Regions from separate parts of the Sinomonas terricola genome, predicted to be linked through region 2. Evidence: predicted binding sites of a transcription regulator. Region 2 holds the regulator's gene; the other holds the start of a gene.

Region 1 (8,333 bases), on a different contig from region 2:
GTGAAACGGCGGTGTAAGAGACCACCAGCTCCTCGGGCGACCGGGGAGGCTCGGTAAACCCCACTCGGAGCAAGGCCAGACAGGGCGCGTTCGAGGGCTGCCCGCCCGAGCGTCCGGGTAGGCCGCTTGAGGCCGCCGGCAACGGCGGTCCTAGATGGATGATCGCCTCCCGCGTCCGGGCAACCGGGCACGGAGACAGAACCCGGCTCATAGGCCGGCCTGGCCTCGCACCTCGCCCTCCAGGCCGCCTCAGGTCAGTAGCCGTAGGGGTTCTGCGCGGCATAGATCCCGACGACGAGGTAGAGGAGGAGGGCGAGCGCGCCCCATCCGATGCCGATCCATCCCCAGACGACGGCGAGGCGCGAGGCGTTCGCGGACCCTGCAGGGTCGCCGCGGTTCCACCGCGCCGCCACCTGAGCAGACATGACGACCGCCACGACGCCGAGCGGAACGAAGGAGAGGATCGAGACGAGCAGGCCCGTGATGCTGAGTCCCCAATGCTGCGAGGGAAAGCCGCCCGTGGTGGTGGCCCCGACTTCTGGGCGGGGCCGCTGCGGTCCTTGCTGCGCCGGTCGTCGCTCGGGCGTGTGCGGTGCGGGCCTCTGCGGAGCTGGTCTTGCTGGGTCCGGCCTTCGCGCCTCGGGCGGAAACGACGTCGGGCCGGGCGTCATGACCGGCTCAGGAGGCAGCGAGCCCGCGGGAATGAGGTCGCGTCGGATCCGGGTGATTTCGCGCGCCGTGCTCGCATAGAGGTCCCGCCGGTTCTCGAGCATCGCGAGCAGCTCGAGCGCCGCCTCGCGTTCCCGGGGCCGCTGGAGCGCGTCGGCGAGCTTGCCCGCGATGAGGCGCTGCTCATCGTCGGCCAGCGTCGACCGGTGGAGCATCTCGGCGATCCCGCCGAAGTAGGACGCAGGAAGGGGTGGCGCGGGCGGAAGCTCGGGGGGCAGTGCGACCGCGGGCGGCAGGCCGCTCAGGACGTTGGCGAGTTCGATTCCGGTCGTGAGCGTGGGCCGCGTGAAGTCGATGTATTGGCGCGCGGCAATGTCTGGCGGGAGGAGGTCATCCCGGATCTCCCGCACCTTGATCGGAATGATCGGCTTTCCGAGCGAGAGCGCATAGACGCGTTCCGCCCTCGCCGCCTCCGACTCCAGGAGTTCGGCGGAGACCGCCACGATCACGGCGTCGCAGCGTCGGAGCTGATCCAGGATCTCGTTCCACCATTCGTGGCCGCCCTCGAGATTGCTGTCGATCCATGCCTCGTGGTGCATTGCGACAACGGCCTGGCGGATGCGGTCGGCCGCGTCCCGGTCCGCCCGGGCGTAGGAGATGAAGACGAGCCGGCCGCTGCGCGGCCCGGTGATGTCGGCGGGGATGGCCATGGCGGATCTCCTAGGCGAGGTCCGGAGCTGCCACCCCCGCAACAGCTCCGGGGTTCCGTGTGGGGTCAATCTGGATGGGGTCGATCTTGGTTAATCCAGTGACTGTTGTAATGAGGATACGCCCGGGTTGAACGGCGCGCCAGATCTCTCCGGCGCGGATTCTGCGTCACTCGTTGTGGGACGCGAGCCACATCGTGTGCTCCCTGCTGATGGCTTCTTCGGCGTCGGACACGGCGTGGGACCAGCCGTCCTCCTCCACCTGCGAGAGAAGGTCCTCTTGCAGCGTGAGCTCGCGGCTTGCGAGGCTGTAGGCCGCCGCGAGCTGGGCATATTGCTTGAGTGCAAGCCACGCTGCGCCCGAACCGATGGCCGCGCCGAGGATTCCGGCGAGGTCGATATCGAGGGTCTTCGTAACGCGCAGGGTCGAGGCAGACACCGCCGCGATCTCAGCGGCGACCAGCGCGGATCTCCACAGGTCCGCCTTCCGCTTGCTCTGCCGGGCCTTGCCCGCATACCAGTTGCGCTGGTCCCGGGTTCGCCGCTCCAGGTAGGCGGCTCGCCGCGTCTCGAAGCTGCTGTGCCGCAAAGCCGTCATCGACTCCGTGACGAGGGGGCTCGCGGCGGACATCGAGACCTTGTCCCCTCCCTTCTGGAGAAGCAGCTCGGCTCGCTCCCGTAGGATCCGCCGTGCCTCGGCGTCGCCGAGGCTCGACGCGAACGGATCACCCCCGACGGCGTAGCACCAGGCCATAGTCTTCATGGATTCGGCAAGTGCCCGGCCCGAGTACCAGTCCCGTTCGGGCTGGAGGAAGGCCAGGACGAGTTCGGCGACAAGGGCCACGAGGAATCCGGCAAGGGCCACAAGGGCACCCGCGTCGAGGCTCGAGGCGGACCACGTGATGGCGCCGCCGAGCGCTCCGGCGACGGCGCTCCAGAGCCGCGTTCGGTTCAGGGCGAGGTAGGCGCGCTGGGTCGCCAAGGACGCGGCGTCGGCGTCCTTGAAGAATCCGGGAAGATCCAAGCCATTGTCCATGTGGCCCTCCCTCGAAAGCGGCCGAGGGGCCGGGGCCCCATACCGCGTGACCGCAGTGTAGAACCGCGTGCGGGGGCCCGCCAGCTCCCGCGAGCTCGAGCCTGTGAGTGACTTCACATGGCATGCCGGATTTGAAGCTGGCCTTGATCGGTAGAATTGATGGTGAACGTAGAAGTTCAGGAGCCGGCTCTGCGATCGCAGGACCGGCCTTTTTCGCGTCAGGCATCGGTACGCGGTGCCGCGCGCCCAGCGCACAACGGTGTGCGCGACACTGCAGAGAAAGGCACCTGTGTGAGCAAGACGGAGTCCGCCCGTGTAATGGAAACGGCCCTTGACGCGTGGATCGGCCGAGAGGCTGCAGCAGAAGAGATGATCCCTCTGATCGGGCGCCTGTACCGCGAGAACAACGTCGTGACATCGGTCCACGGCCGGAGCCTCATCAACCAGTCGGTTGTCGGCCTCCTCAAGGCGCACCGCTGGGCTCGCCAGATCGACAGCGAGGAGCTCGACCTCGAGGAGACCCTCCCGATCCTCAAGGCGCTCGACGAGCTCGAACTCGGCGCCGCGTCGATCGACATCGCGCGCCTCAACGAGAAGTTCCGCGAAGACGGCGGGGCCCGGAGCCTTGAAGACTTCCTCCGCGATGAACTGGCCGCGATCGTGGGGCAGCACGGAGCGGATCCGCGCGGCAGCACCGACGTCGTCCTCTACGGCTTCGGCCGCATCGGACGCCTCGTGGCCCGCATCCTCATCGAGCACGCGGGTGGCGGCCACGGCCTGCGCCTGCGGGCGATCGTGGTCCGCAAGGGCTCTGACAAGGATCTCGTGAAGCGCGCGAGCCTCCTGCGCCGCGACTCCGTGCATGGTCCCTTCGAAGGCACGATCACGGTCGACGAGGAGAACAACACGATTCTCGCCAACGGAACCCTCATCCAGGTCATCTACTCCGACAACCCCGCGACGGTCGACTACACCGCGTACGGGATCGAGGACGCGATCGTCGTGGACAACACGGGCAAGTGGCGCGATGAAGCGGGCCTCTCGCAGCACCTCGAGAGCAAGGGCGTGGCGCGCGTCCTCCTGACGGCCCCCGGCAAGGGAACGCTCCCGAACATCGTGCACGGCATCAACCATCGCGATCTCACGGAGCAGGACCGCATCGTCACGGCGGCCTCGTGCACGACCAACGCCATCACCCCCGTCCTCAAGGCCGTCAACGACAAGTTCGGCGTGCTCCACGGGCATGTGGAGACGGTCCACTCGTTCACGAACGACCAGAACCTCACCGACAACTTCCACAAGGGCGACCGGCGCGGCCGCTCGGCCGCGCTCAATATGGTGATCGCCGAGACCGGCGCGGCAAAGGCCGTCGCGAAGGCCCTTCCCGAACTCGCGGGGAAGCTCACGGGCAACGCGATCCGTGTTCCCACCCCGGATGTCTCGATGGCCATCCTCAACCTCAACCTCGAGCGCGAGACGACGAAGGACGAGGTCAACACGTACCTCCGCGACGTGTCCCTGCACTCGGAGCTGCGCAAGCAGATCGATTACATCGCCTCGCCCGAGGTCGTCTCGACGGACTTCGTCGGTTCGCGCCGTGCTGGCATCGTGGATGGCCTTGCGACGATCAGCAACGGGACGAACCTCGTGCTCTACGTGTGGTACGACAACGAGTTCGGGTACAGCTGCCAGGTGGTGCGCGTGCTCGAGGAGATGGCGGGCGTCAACGCGCCGTCGTTCCCCGAGAACGCAGCCGCCCGCCCGGCCCATGACCTTTTCGCGACATCTCGGTAAGGTCACTGGATTCGCCCAGCAAGCGGGGGCAAGATGCAGCTATGGAAGCGACTGAGCACGAGAGCACCCTCGAACACGCCCTCGATGTGGCCAAGGCCAACGCCAAGCAGGCACGGCTCCTCTTGGACCATGCGAAGGCCAAACTCGAGGCCGGTGAGGTCTCTCCCGGACGGGTCGCCCAGCTCGAAGAGCTGCTGCGGACGGCGGAGGAAGACCTCGTCCGGGTGACCAGGGAACAGTAGCCCGGCTGACACGTTCACGATGAAGGGCGCCGCACCATTTGGTGCGGCGCCCTTTGCCGTGTCGCCGCGCGCCTTGCGGCCGCGGGAACTCCGGGCGGGAAATCAGTGGCCGAACGGATCCGGGTCGACGCCCGGCATCCACGTGAGGCCCGGCACACCCCAGCCGTGGGTCTTCGCGGCCTTCTTGGCCTTGCGGGCGTACCGGTCCGGGAGCTTGTCGACATAGAGCTTGCCGTCGAGGTGGTCGTATTCGTGCTGCATGACGCGGGCGAACCAGCCGGTGGCCACGAAGTCGACCGGCTCTCCATCGCCGTCGAAGCCCTCGACGTGAGCCCAGTCCGCGCGCTTGAGCGGGTAGCTCTCGCCGGGGAAGGAGAGGCAGCCCTCCTCGTCTTCCTCGGGGTCGGGAGCCGTGCCTGGGACCTTGGAGAGGGTCAGCCGCGGATTGACGACGGCGCCGCGTGGCGGCACGCCGTCGTCGTTCTGGTACTTGTACACGAAGATCCGGAGGCCCACGCCGATCTGGGGCGCGGCGAGGCCGACGCCGTTGGCGGCGTCGTTCGTCTCGTGCATGTCCTCGATGAGCTCGCGGAGATTGTCGTCGAACTCGGTCACCTCGGCGGCGCGCCGGTGGAGAACGGGCTCTCCCCAGATGGTCACGGGGTGGACGGTCATGGGCATCCCTCGGTGTCGTGGACAGTGCTGGATCGCGGACCCAGGCGGATGACGAGCAGGGCCGACGCGCAAGAGGCCGCACGGTGAACCGTGCGGCCTCTTGCCGGGATGACCCTCTCGGGGTGAGTAACGGGGGTTGAACCCGCGACCTTCTGGACCACAACCAGACGCTCTGCCAACTGAGCTATACCCACCACGCAACCCGCGACGAGCGCGCAAGAATTCCTGCACCCTCTGCGCCGGCAACGAGTAACAGTCTACCTGCTGTTAACGAGTGCTTTTGCCAGTTTGAGGCGTCCGCGGAGATTTTTTCTCCGACGAGGCGCGCGTCACACTCCCGCGGCCGCTGCGCCCGAACCGCTCGCGGCCGCCGAGATGCGCGCGGAGATCTCTTGGGCCTTCGCGGAGTCCGGCCCGGGGTGCGGGACGAAGATCGCCTCACGGTAGTAGCGGAGCTCGTCGATCGAATCGCGGATGTCGCCGAGGGCCCGGTGGCCGCCGGTCTTCGCGGGCGCCTGGAAATAGGCGCGCGGAAACCACCGCCGCGCGAGCTCCTTGATCGTCGAGACGTCGATGATCCGATAGTGCAGGTGCTCGACCACCTCCGGCATGTCCCGCGCGAGGAACATGCGGTCGGTCCCCACCGAATTGCCGCCGAGCTGGGCCTTCTTCGGCTCCGGCACCCACGCCCGGATGTAGGCCATGACCTCGGCCTGCGCGGCGTCGAGGGTCAGGCCAGCTGGCAGCTCGTCGAGCAGCTTGGACGTCGTATGCATCTCGCGCACGAAGTCGTTCATGCCGGCGAGCGCCTCGTCCGTGGGGCGGATGACGACGTCGACCCCGTCGCCGAGGATGTTGAGCTCTGCATCGGTCACGAGGACGGCGACCTCGATGAGGGCGTCGCGGGCAATATCGAGGCCCGTCATCTCGCAGTCGATCCAGACGATGCGTTCAGCGTGGTTTGACACTCTGCCAATGTACCCGAGGCGCGCTCACCGGGTTGGGAGGAAGGGCCCGATGCTAGACTGAAGCCCTCCCGCCACTGATCGAAGGGTGACCCATGTCCGCAACGCGCTTTGGCTTGCTCGGGAGGGTTTTCGACTGGCTGAAGTCGCTCTGGACCGCGCTCCCCCCGGTAGGCGTCAACCAGCCCCCGCACTGGGCCCTCGGGCAGGGCTTCGTCGGCTCGCTGCTCATGGTGTATGGCTCGTTCGGCGTGGGCCGGCTCGCGGACGCGTCACCGCTCACTCGCAGCCCGTTCTTCATCGCGCTCCGCACGGAGAGCTGGGGCGTCACGTCCTGCATCCTCGCCTTGGTCGTCGGGGCCATGCTCCTGACCCGGTCGTGGCTGCGACTCGGCCAGCGCCTCCGATACTGGGGCCCGGGAACGGTGCGGCCCGTCGTCCTCGCGACGGCGCTGTGGGGCCTTCCGCTCGCGTTCACGGTGCCGATCTATTCGCGCGACGTCTACGCGTATGTCGGCCAGGGCCGGCTCATGACCGCCGGCCTGAACCCGTACACGACAGGCATCTCGGCGCTCAACAACTGGCTCGAGCTCGGGACGGACCCGTCCTGGGCGTCGACGCGGACCCCCTATGGTCCGTACTTCCTGTGGCTCGAACGGTGGGTTGTCCAGCTCACGGGAGGCCAGCCCGACGTCTCAGTGCTGCTCTTCAGAATCCTGGCCCTCGCAGGAGTCTTCCTCTGTGCGTACTACGGCTTCAAGCTCGCGCAGCTCCACGGCGTGGACGGTGCCCGGGCGGTGTGGCTCACGGTCGCGAACCCGCTGTTCCTCATCAGCTGCATCGCGAGCGCCCACAACGAGGCGCTCATGATCGGCCTTGCCGTCGCAGGCGTCTACTACGCGGCGCGCGGGAACTGGTTCCTCGGCATCGTGCTCACGACGGCGTCGATCGGGATCAAGCCGATCACCGCCGTCGTCCTTCCCTTCGTGGGCCTCCTGTGGGCGGGGCCGCGCGCGACCTGGCTGCGCAAATTCCTGTGCTGGGCGGCGACCGGGCTCATCAGCCTCGGCCTCTTTGCGGCGAGCTCGCTCGCGTACGGGCTCGGCTTCGGGTGGGTCAACGCTATCGTCGACCCGACCCCGGGCTTCATCGCCTACACGCCGTCGGGCTTCGCGAGCAACGTCGTCGCGTGGCTCGGGAGCACCGTCGGCCTCGACGGCGGCTCAATCGCGGACGCGTTCCGCACCGTCGTCAAATGGATCGGCGTCGGCCTTGCCGTCCTGCTCATCCTGCGCGGCGACGGCAACAAGGCAGTGCGGCGCCTGGGCCTCGCGTTCATGTTCATCGTGGTCCTCGGCCCGATCATCCAGCCGTGGTACGTGCTCTGGTTCATCCCGTTCCTCGCCGTGACGGGGATCCGGGACAACTGGGAGATCAAGCTCTGGTACCTGACTGTCGTGTTCTTCGTGGTCTTCGGGGCGCAGGACCAGCTCTACGTGTTCGGCTTCGTGAACACGCCGCTCGCGCCCGAGGCGATCGCGGGCATCACGGCGGTTGCGTTCCTTGCCTACCTCGTGCTCATCGACCCCAAGACGCGGCGCATCGTCTTCGAACGGCCCGCAAGCCGTCAGAACCTCGCGGCCCGCAGCTCCTGATCGACGGCGGGGGCGCCCTTCCGCCCGAGGCGGACGAGTCGGATCGCCGCCCACACGAAGAGGGCGACGAGCAGGACATTGCGGACCGTGAGCACGAACGCCATGGTCGGGTTGTTGTGGCTCAGCGCGTCGTAGAACAGCGGGTAGACGACGAACGTCGCCACTGCGATGCCGAGCAGCAGACGGGCCGGCACGCGCCACGCCGCGCGGTCCTGGGCGAGCCCGAGCGCGACGACGGGGCCGAGCCACACGATGAACTGCGGCGAGCCGACCTTGTTGAAGACGATGAACGCGCTCACCATCGTGAGCGCGCCCGCGAGCAGGAGCTCGGCACGGTCCTCATGGCCGCGCTTCTTGCCTTCGTGCAGGGCCCAGAAGATCACGATCGCGACGGCGAGCGCGATGACGACGAAGAGCGGCTGCATGAGGGCCGAGGCGATCGTGCTGCCCGGCCCGTCGACCTGCATCGAGTTGATCTCGGTGTTCATGTACATGCGGGCACCGCCGATCCCGAGGACCGACATCCAGAGCCACGGGGTCGTGAAGGTCGCCTCAAGCTGCATGCCCCGCGAGCCCTGCGTCGTGAGGAA
Region 2 (8,333 bases):
CCCGAGGGTGTCACCCAGCTCGTGCGGGTGCTCTCCGGGCCGGGCACGGCTCGGATCGTCTTCGCGCCGCGCCCCGACTATGCCGGAGCGCCCTGCGCGATCGAGGCGCGGGGCGATTCGCTGCACGTCGTTGGCACGTCGGAGCCGATCGTCCTCCACGCGCCGGGGATCCGGTTCATCGTCGAATCCGACGGACGGCACGCGACGGCCACGGCCCACGCGGACCTCTCGCTCGGCCCTGTGGTCCTCACGCTGCGCTGCGGCGATCCCGACCCCGCGGAGCCGGATCCCGCGGGGGAGCCCGCGCGGCGGGAAGGGGTCGCGCTGGCCTCGCGGAGCTGGGTGGCCCAGCTGGACGTCCCGGCCGTCAAGCCCTCGCTCGTCGTCCGCTCGGCGCTCACGCTCCGGCACCTCGTCCATGAGCCGACGGGCGCGGTCCTGGCCGCACCCACGACGTCGTTGCCCGAGGGCATCGGCGGGACGCGGAACTGGGACTACCGGTACTGCTGGCTCCGGGACGCGTCCCTCACGGTCATGGCCCTTGTGGAGCTCGGCTCGACGGATGAGGCGGACGGCTTCCTCTCGTGGCTCGGGCGCATCCTTGACTCGGCCCCCGGCCCCGAGTGGCTGCACCCCCTCTACTCGGTGACGGGCGCGCCGCTCTCCACCGAGGCCTCGATCGAGCACCTTCCGGGATACGCCGGCTCGCGGCCGGTCCGCATCGGCAACGCCGCGGACCACCAGGTGCAGCTCGACGTGTTCGGACCCGTGGCTCAGCTCATCGACATCCTGTCCGAGCGGACGGGGGAGCTGCCCGACACGCACTGGCGGCTCCTCGTCCAGATGGCCGCCGCCGTGACGGCCCGCTGGCACGAGCCGGACCACGGCATCTGGGAGGCCCGCCGCGCCCCGCGCCACCATGTCTACTCGAAGACGATGTGCTGGGTCACGCTCGATCGAGCCCTCCGCGTTGCCCGCCGCCACGGACGCGCGGCCGACGACGGCTGGGAGCCGCTCGCCGCCGTCGTCCGTTCGGAGGTGCTCGCCGAGGGGTGGGACGATGGCGCGCGAGCGTACACCGTCGCCTACGACAGCCCCGATCTCGACGCCGCCGTGCTGCACGTGGGCCTCTCCGGGCTGCTTGATCCGCGGGATCCGCGCTTCCTCGCGACGGTCGCGGCGGTCGAGCGCGAGCTGCGCGTGGGGCCGACCGTGTTCCGCTACACGTACGACGACGGCCTGCCGGGCCTCGAGGGCGGCTTCCACCTGTGCACGTCGTGGCTCATCGAGGCGTTCCTCGCCGTGGGCCGCCTCGATGACGCGGAGGAGCTGTTCGCGCGGCTTGTCGCCCTCATGGGCCCGACGGGGCTCCTGCCGGAGGAATACGATCCCTCGACCGAGACGCATCTCGGGAATCACCCCCAGGCGTACTCACATCTGGGTTTCATCCGCTGCGCGCGGCTCCTGGACGAGGCGCGGCGGCAGCCCTCATCGACTGCTCCATAACTGTCGTTTTCGAGGCTCATAACGACAGTTGTGGAGCAGTCGATGCCCGTCACAATTGCGCCGTCGGCCGGCGAGCCCGTAGGGTGCATCCATGACCAAGCGTTGGTATGCGTATTTTGCGTTGGCTCTGGAGGGCCAAGCGTAGACTCGCGCGTATCAACCTTCAGAGCCAACAGGGCAGGGACATCGTCCCTGCCCTTCGCCGTTCCAGGCAGGCTCTGAACGCTCGGGGCCTGTCGGAGAGAGACAGGAACCATGAGCACCCCCACCCTCAAGCCCACATCCGAACCGGCCCTGCGCAACTCGCGCGCCGCCGAGTTCATGCCCCTCCCAACCCCGCGCGAGCTCCTCGCCGAGCTGCCGCTGACCGCCGCGGCCGGGGCGACCGTCGCGCGCGCCCGCGACGAGGTCCGCGCAGTGCTCGACGGCGTCGACGACCGCCTCCTCGTGATCGTCGGCCCCTGCTCGATCCACGACCCCGAAGCCGGCCTCGACTACGCACGCCGCCTCGCCGCCGTCGCCCGCGATCACCGCGAGGACCTGCTCGTGGTGATGCGCACGTACTTCGAGAAGCCCCGCACGACGGTCGGCTGGAAGGGCCTCATCAACGATCCCCGCCTCGACGGCTCGCACGACATCGCGGCCGGGCTGCGCGCCGCCCGGGAGGTGCTGCTCGGCGTCCTGGGCCTCGGGCTGCCGACCGCCACCGAGTTCCTCGAGCCCATCTCCCCGCAGTACACCGCGGACGCGATCGCGTGGGGCGCGATCGGTGCCCGCACGGCGGAGAGCCAGATCCACCGCCAGCTGGTCTCCGGCCTCTCGACGCCCGTCGGGTTCAAGAACGGCACCGACGGCGGGCTCCAGGTCGCGATCGACGCGTGCGGCGCGGCGTCCGCACCGCAGGCGTTCCTCGGAATCGACGACGACGGCCGCGCGGCCCTCGTTGCGACCTCCGGCAACCCGGACACCCACCTCGTGCTGCGCGGCGGCGCGACCGGGCCGAATTACGACGCCGAATCCGTCACCTCGGCGTCCGTGACGATGGCCGCGAAGGGCCTCAATCCGCGGCTCATCGTGGATGCGAGCCACGCCAACAGCGGCAAGGACCACCACCGCCAGGCGGAGGTGGCGCTCGAGCTCGGTGCGCAGATCGCGTCTCAGGGCCCGAGCTCGGCGGCGATCGCGGGCGTCATGCTCGAGAGCTTCCTCGTGGGCGGGGCGCAGAAGCTGGACACCGAGGCGAACGCCCGGGCGCGTGCCGCGGGGCGGGATCAGCTCGTGTACGGCCAATCGGTCACGGATGCGTGCATGGACTGGGACGTCACGGTCCGCGTGCTCGACGAGCTCGCGGGAGCGGCGCGCTCGAGGAGGTCTTTGCGGCCAACCGGCGAGTGACATGGGAGAATGCCACTTTCACAACCGTCCCTCCAGCATCTACAGTAGCTAGCACAAAGCACCGTGAGGGCACCCCGCAGGAGCTGGGCCGTCGGAACGACCTCCAAGGTGCGCACCGACGGCAGGCAAAGGATTCTGAAATGGCAGGTTCGGGGGAGTTCGCGAACACCCGCTTCCTCACGGTTGCAGAAGTCGCCGAGATGATGCGCGTCTCCAAGATGACCGTCTACCGTCTTGTCCACTCGGGGGAGATGCCGGCCGTGCGTTTCGGGCGCTCCTACCGCGTGCCCGAGGCCGCCGTGGACGAGTATGTGCGTCGCTCCGCCGTCGAAGGGCACACCGAGACGGCGTAGCCCGGCGCCTGCACGGGACGGCCGGTCTGTTCGGTGCTGTATCCTGTTCAGGAACGTTTCACGTCACGTCACCAGCAGTTGGTTGCAAGCGGCCCTCCGGGCGCCCCGGCCAGCAGCACCGGGGACACCAACTGTAAGGAACTTCTGTGGGTTCGGTTATCAAGAAGCGCCGCAAGCGCATGGCCAAGAAGAAGCACCGCAAGCTGCTTCGCAAGACTCGTCACCAGCGCCGCAACAAGAAGTAGCCGGCGCGCCTCGCCGAGAGGCACATGAAGGAGGCCCATCCCCATCGTGGGGGCGGGCCTCCTTCGCATTCCCGACGCGTGGCCACGTAACGCCGACGCGTGGCCACGTAACGCCGACGCGTGGCCACGTAACGCCGACGCGTGGCCGGGAAGCCGATGCTCCGCGTTACCGCCGGAAGCGCGAGTAGCTGCGCCAGAGCCCGTAGACGGCGCCGCCGACGGTCGCGAGCTTGAGGCCGAGCGTCGCCGCGCGACGTCCCGCACGGAAGTCGTAGATGGGCCAGTTGTGCGCGTTGGCGTGGCGGCGGAGCCGCGCGTCGGGGTTGATCGCGACGGGGTGCCCGACGAGGCTCAGGAGCGGGATGTCGTTGTGCGAATCCGAGTACGCCCAGCAGTGCGAGAGGTCGAGGCTTTCGCGCTCGGCAAGCTCCTCGACGGCGTGGGCCTTCGCCCTCCCGTGCAGGATCTCGCCCACGAGCCGCCCCGTGTACGCCCCGTCCTCAATCTCCCCGACAGTCCCGAGCGCTCCCGTGAGGCCGAGCCGCTCCGAGATGACCGACGCGATCTCGATGGGCGTCGCGGTCACGAGCCACACGCGGCGCCCCACGCGCAGGTGCTGCTCGGCGAGGGCCTTCGCCCCGGGCCAGATCCGCGACTCGATCATCTCGTCGTAGACCTCGTACCCGACCGTCGCGACGTCCTCGGCGCGGATCCCGGCCGCGAGCGAGAGGGCCGAGTTCTGGATCGACTGCACATCGTCGAGGCTTTCGCCGCGGAGCAGGAACGTGAACTGCTTCCACGCGAACCCGGTGGCCTCGCGCAGCGTGAACGCGCCACGCTCGTACATCTTCCGGCCCACGTGGAAGAGGCTCGCGCCGCGCATGAGCGTGTTGTCGACGTCGAAGAACGCAGCCTCGGCGGGCCGGGCCTGGGGGAGCGGGCGCACCGCTACAGGCACGTTCTTCTCGACGGGCATGCTCAGAGTCTAGCGATTGCGCGCCCGAGGACCGGTTACCGTGGATGCATGCGGACCCCCGAGATCGTCCTAGTCACCCGCCGCGAGTGCCACCTCTGCGAGGCGGCACGCGAGGTCGTGGCGCGCGTCGCCGCCGATGCGGGCCTCCCGTGGAGCGAGCGGCTCATGGACGACGACGCCGAACTCGCCGAGCGCTTCGCCGAGGAGGTCCCCGTAGTCCTGGTCGACGGCGTGCAACGCGATTTCTGGCGGATCGACGAGGCGAGGCTCCGCCGGACGATCGCGGCGGCCGTGGCCCAGTCGGCGTCCTCCGACTGACGTTTTGGCGGCACGCATCGGCAGTCCTAGAGTGATTCGGGCCGAAGGAGAACGCGCCGCGCGAAGCGGCAGCCAGACCGTGAGGAGGGACGCTCCGTGACGACTCATGCGAAATCGCCCGAAGACGTGCCCGCCGAGCCGACGGCGAAGCGGCTCCCGAGCGCCGTCGTCGCCCGTCTCACGGTGTATCTGCGTGCCCTCAACGGCTTCGTCGCGGAGGGCGTCGAGCGGGTCTCCTCGGAGGAACTCGCGGACGCTTCGGGCGTGAGTTCGGCGACCCTCCGGAAGGACCTCTCGCAGCTCGGCTCGTACGGCACGCGCGGCGTCGGGTACGAGGTCGAGAACCTCCTGCAGCACCTGTCGGCCGCGCTGGGACTCACGCGGGACTGGCGCGTGGCGATCGTCGGCGCCGGCAACCTGGGCCGGGCCCTAGCACGGTACGGCGGATTCGAGACGCGCGGCTTCGAGGTCGTCGCGCTCCTCGACACCGATCCCCAGATCATCGGGAACGAGGTCGGCTGGCTCCGCGTCGCGGATGCGGCCAATCTCGAGTCCATCTTCAAGCGGACGCGGGCCAACATGGCTGTTCTCGCGCTCCCGGGGTCCGCAGCGCAGCAGGCATGCGATCGCGTTGTCGCGGCCGGCGTGCGGAGCATCCTGAGCTTCGCGCCCGCGATCCTTCAGGTTCCGCGGGGTGTCACCCTGCGCAAGGTGGACATGGCCACCGAGCTCCAGATCCTCGCCTACCACGCCCAGCGGGGCGAGGCGGGGGGCCAGACCGGCGAGGACGAGCACGGCGAGCCCGCCGCGGGGACGGCCTCGGCCTAGCGCAGGTAGCCTGCGCGGGCGGCCTTGGACATCGCGAAGAAGTAGTTCGACGCGGGAAGCCAGATCAGAACGAGAATGGCCGCGTTGGCTGCGAGCTGGACAACTGACAGGCCGTAGCTCGCGAGCATCAGGGGACCGCTGGACAGATATTCCCTGCTGTAGATGCTCGGCGCCATGGTCGCCACCGCGAGGCTGAACATCGATCCCAGGAGGCCGACACCGATGAAGACTGTGAGCACGATCCGAACCCAGTTTCGGCCGGTCCAGATTCCGAGCGCCACGAGTACTTCAATGGCGGCAACGATGATCACGATGATCCAGATGAATGGCACCATGACCGAGAGAAGCTGCTCCGCGAAACCGGGCGGAAGGGGTTGCCGGCTCCGAGCCGACGCCTGCGCCAAGATGGCGGGGAAGCTCTCGTTGAAGTACTGGACCTCGAAAGGAACGAAGGCCAGCGGAAGGACCGCGAGCGCGATGAGGAGCCAGAACGCGACCTTGATCGTCGTCGGCTTGTGGACGGTCGGCTGCGGCTGCATGCCCGGGAAAGACCCCGTGGGGAGTTGGCTCGGCCACGGGCCAGAATACTGATTGCCGTCGTGCTGGCCGCCGGGAAACTGGCGTTCTGACATGGTCTCCTGCCTCTCCTGCTACTGCCCGTACGGGTTGCCGAAAGTCCGCGGGGGGCCGGGGGTGTAGGGGTTGTTGAAGGTGTTGTGCGCGTTGACGAACGCGGTCACGCCCGGGCGGAACAGCATGATGATCGTGATGATGGCGAGCGCGATCGTCACGAGCGCGAAGAAGCCTGCGTTGAAGAAGGAGAACACCGAGAGGGCGAGGAAGACAGTTCCGAGGATCCGGCTCCAGCGACGCCCCTTGCGCAGGAAGAACGCGCAGAGCCCGAGGATGATCGCGTTGACCACGGCTCCAGCGAACACGGTCCAGAGGACGCCCAGCACGAGGCTCTTGAACTCCTCGTACGTGAAGGGCGTCGGGCGGCCTGCCGCCTGGTCGTCGTAGATCGTGCGCAGCACGCTCGTGCTGCCGAGGTTGATGATGAGGCCGACGACGCCGAGGATCACCTCCGCGGCAGCTGTCGAGAGCATGAGCCAGAAGGCGATGGTGACTGCAGACTGCTGCTCGTTCGGGCCCGGCGCAGGTGTGAGCGACCCGTAGCCATAGGGCTGGGCTGGCGGCTGGCCATAGGGCTGCTGGCCGTACTGCGGCGGCTGCCCATACTGCGGCGGCTGCTGGCCATACTGGGGAGGCTGCTGGCCGTACTGGGGAGGCTGCCCATACTGCGGCGGCTGCTGGCCGTACTGCGGAGGCTGCGCGGGCGAGGGCGGCTGCTGGCCGTACTGCGGCGGCTGCGCTGGCCGATGCGGCGGTTCGAAGCCGGGAGCGTATTGCCCGTAGCGCGGAGTGGGGCGCGGCTCACCGGAAGCCGACGCACCGGGCGCGGCGTGCGGCGGCTCGGTCGCCGAGGCCTCCTCGCGAGGCTCGTCGGGCTGCTCTGATGAGGTGGTCATGGACTCGTCCTCCGGTCGGCTCACACGGAGCGGCACCTGTCCCGTCCCCGCACTGCCCACCATACCGGCCAGATTCGCCGTTGGCCCGGCGTTCCGGTCCACTTCTCAGACGGCTTGGTGCGCGTCGTGGCGAAACACGCCGCGTTCCTCATCGATTGGGAAAGTGCAACCGGTCGGGAACGCGGCAGCGCCGGCCCGGGCGAACCCGAACCGGCGCTGCGAAAAGCCGCGGAAAGCGCCGCAGCCGAAGGCGGTTCCGCCACGCGAGGCGGGAGCGGAACCGCCGGATGCGATCAGGCCTGCGGAGCCGTGAACGCGAGGTCGAGGGAGATGACGACCTTGTCGCTCACGAGCACCCCGCCCGTCTCGAGGACGGCGTTCCACGTGAGGCCGAACTCCTTGCGGGAGATCGTGGTTTCGCCGGAGAGGCCCGCGCGCGTCGTGCCGAACGGGTCCACGGCCACGCCGTTGAACTCGGTCTCGATCGTGATCTCCTGCGTGACGCCCTTGATCGTGAGCTGGCCCGTGACGTCGTAGGACTCGCCGTTGTGCTCGATCGCGGTCGAGGCGAACGTCATCTCGGGGAACTCCTCGACGTCGAAGAAGTCGGCGCTCTTGACGTGGCCGTCGCGGTTGGCGTCGCCCGAGTCGAACGAGGCCGTCTTGACGGTGGCCGAGACCTTGGTCTCCGCGAGGCTGTGGCCCACGTTGACGGTGCCGGCGGCGTCGGTGAAGCGGCCGCGGACCTTGCTGATGCCGGCGTGGCGCACGGTGAACGCGATGTCGCTGTGGGCGATGTCGAGGGTCCAGATGCCGGGGGTGATGCCAGTGGGAACCGTCACGGTGTTCTCCTTCGCTCGGGCAGGGACACTGCCGCAGGTAGTTGAGGTGTCAATCAACATGCTCAGCTTATCCATGCAAATGCATCTTCCGCTACCTCCTGTGTCATATTTCACAGGGAACTCTCGGGAAGGGCAGGTAGTTCTACTGTCTGTAGAATGAGGGGGCGGAGGCAGTCCGGGCCGCTCAGGCGATTTCTCCGCCGCCTCCCACATTTGAGAAACTGGATGTCATGCCTTCCTCCACCGTCCATCTCCTGCGCCACGGCGAGGTGTACAACCCTGCTGGGGTGCTCTACGGCCGACTCCCGGAGTACCACCTCTCCGAGCGCGGGCGGCGGATG

Evidence for each region. Region 2 encodes Rex, which represses fermentation and respiration genes when NADH is low (regulators of the CRP and FNR family bind a similar motif). Its sites were predicted from a motif close to CTTGTGAANNNNTTCACAAG; they were not measured.
Region 1: the regulator Rex is predicted to act here: its motif matches at 2,513-2,532, upstream of SPF06_RS17350 (glyceraldehyde-3-phosphate dehydrogenase).

What each region holds. Positions count from the first base shown of each region.
Region 1 covers NZ_JAYGGQ010000015.1:2,638-10,970, reverse strand. Annotated here, with positions in the region: RNA gene rnpB (RNase P RNA component class A) at 1-226, shown strand, start outside; gene SPF06_RS17360 (TIR domain-containing protein) at 255-1,379, opposite strand; gene SPF06_RS17355 (DUF4231 domain-containing protein) at 1,546-2,412, opposite strand; gene SPF06_RS17350 (glyceraldehyde-3-phosphate dehydrogenase) at 2,731-4,206, shown strand; gene SPF06_RS17345 (hypothetical protein) at 4,248-4,448, shown strand; gene def (peptide deformylase) at 4,551-5,123, opposite strand; tRNA gene SPF06_RS17335 (tRNA-His) at 5,245-5,317, opposite strand; gene orn (oligoribonuclease) at 5,453-6,091, opposite strand; gene mptB (polyprenol phosphomannose-dependent alpha 1,6 mannosyltransferase MptB) at 6,184-7,743, shown strand; gene SPF06_RS17320 (glycosyltransferase 87 family protein) at 7,716-8,333, opposite strand, start outside.
Region 2 covers NZ_JAYGGQ010000001.1:667,045-675,377, reverse strand. Annotated here, with positions in the region: gene SPF06_RS03340 (trehalase-like domain-containing protein) at 1-1,506, shown strand, start outside; gene SPF06_RS03335 (3-deoxy-7-phosphoheptulonate synthase) at 1,762-2,901, shown strand; gene SPF06_RS03330 (helix-turn-helix domain-containing protein) at 3,042-3,254, shown strand; gene SPF06_RS03325 (30S ribosomal protein bS22) at 3,401-3,499, shown strand; gene SPF06_RS03320 (HAD family hydrolase) at 3,666-4,475, opposite strand; gene SPF06_RS03315 (glutaredoxin family protein) at 4,524-4,793, shown strand; gene SPF06_RS03310 (redox-sensing transcriptional repressor Rex) at 4,890-5,621, shown strand; gene SPF06_RS03305 (hypothetical protein) at 5,618-6,253, opposite strand; gene SPF06_RS03300 (hypothetical protein) at 6,272-7,150, opposite strand; gene SPF06_RS03295 (YceI family protein) at 7,444-7,992, opposite strand; gene SPF06_RS03290 (histidine phosphatase family protein) at 8,223-8,333, shown strand, end outside.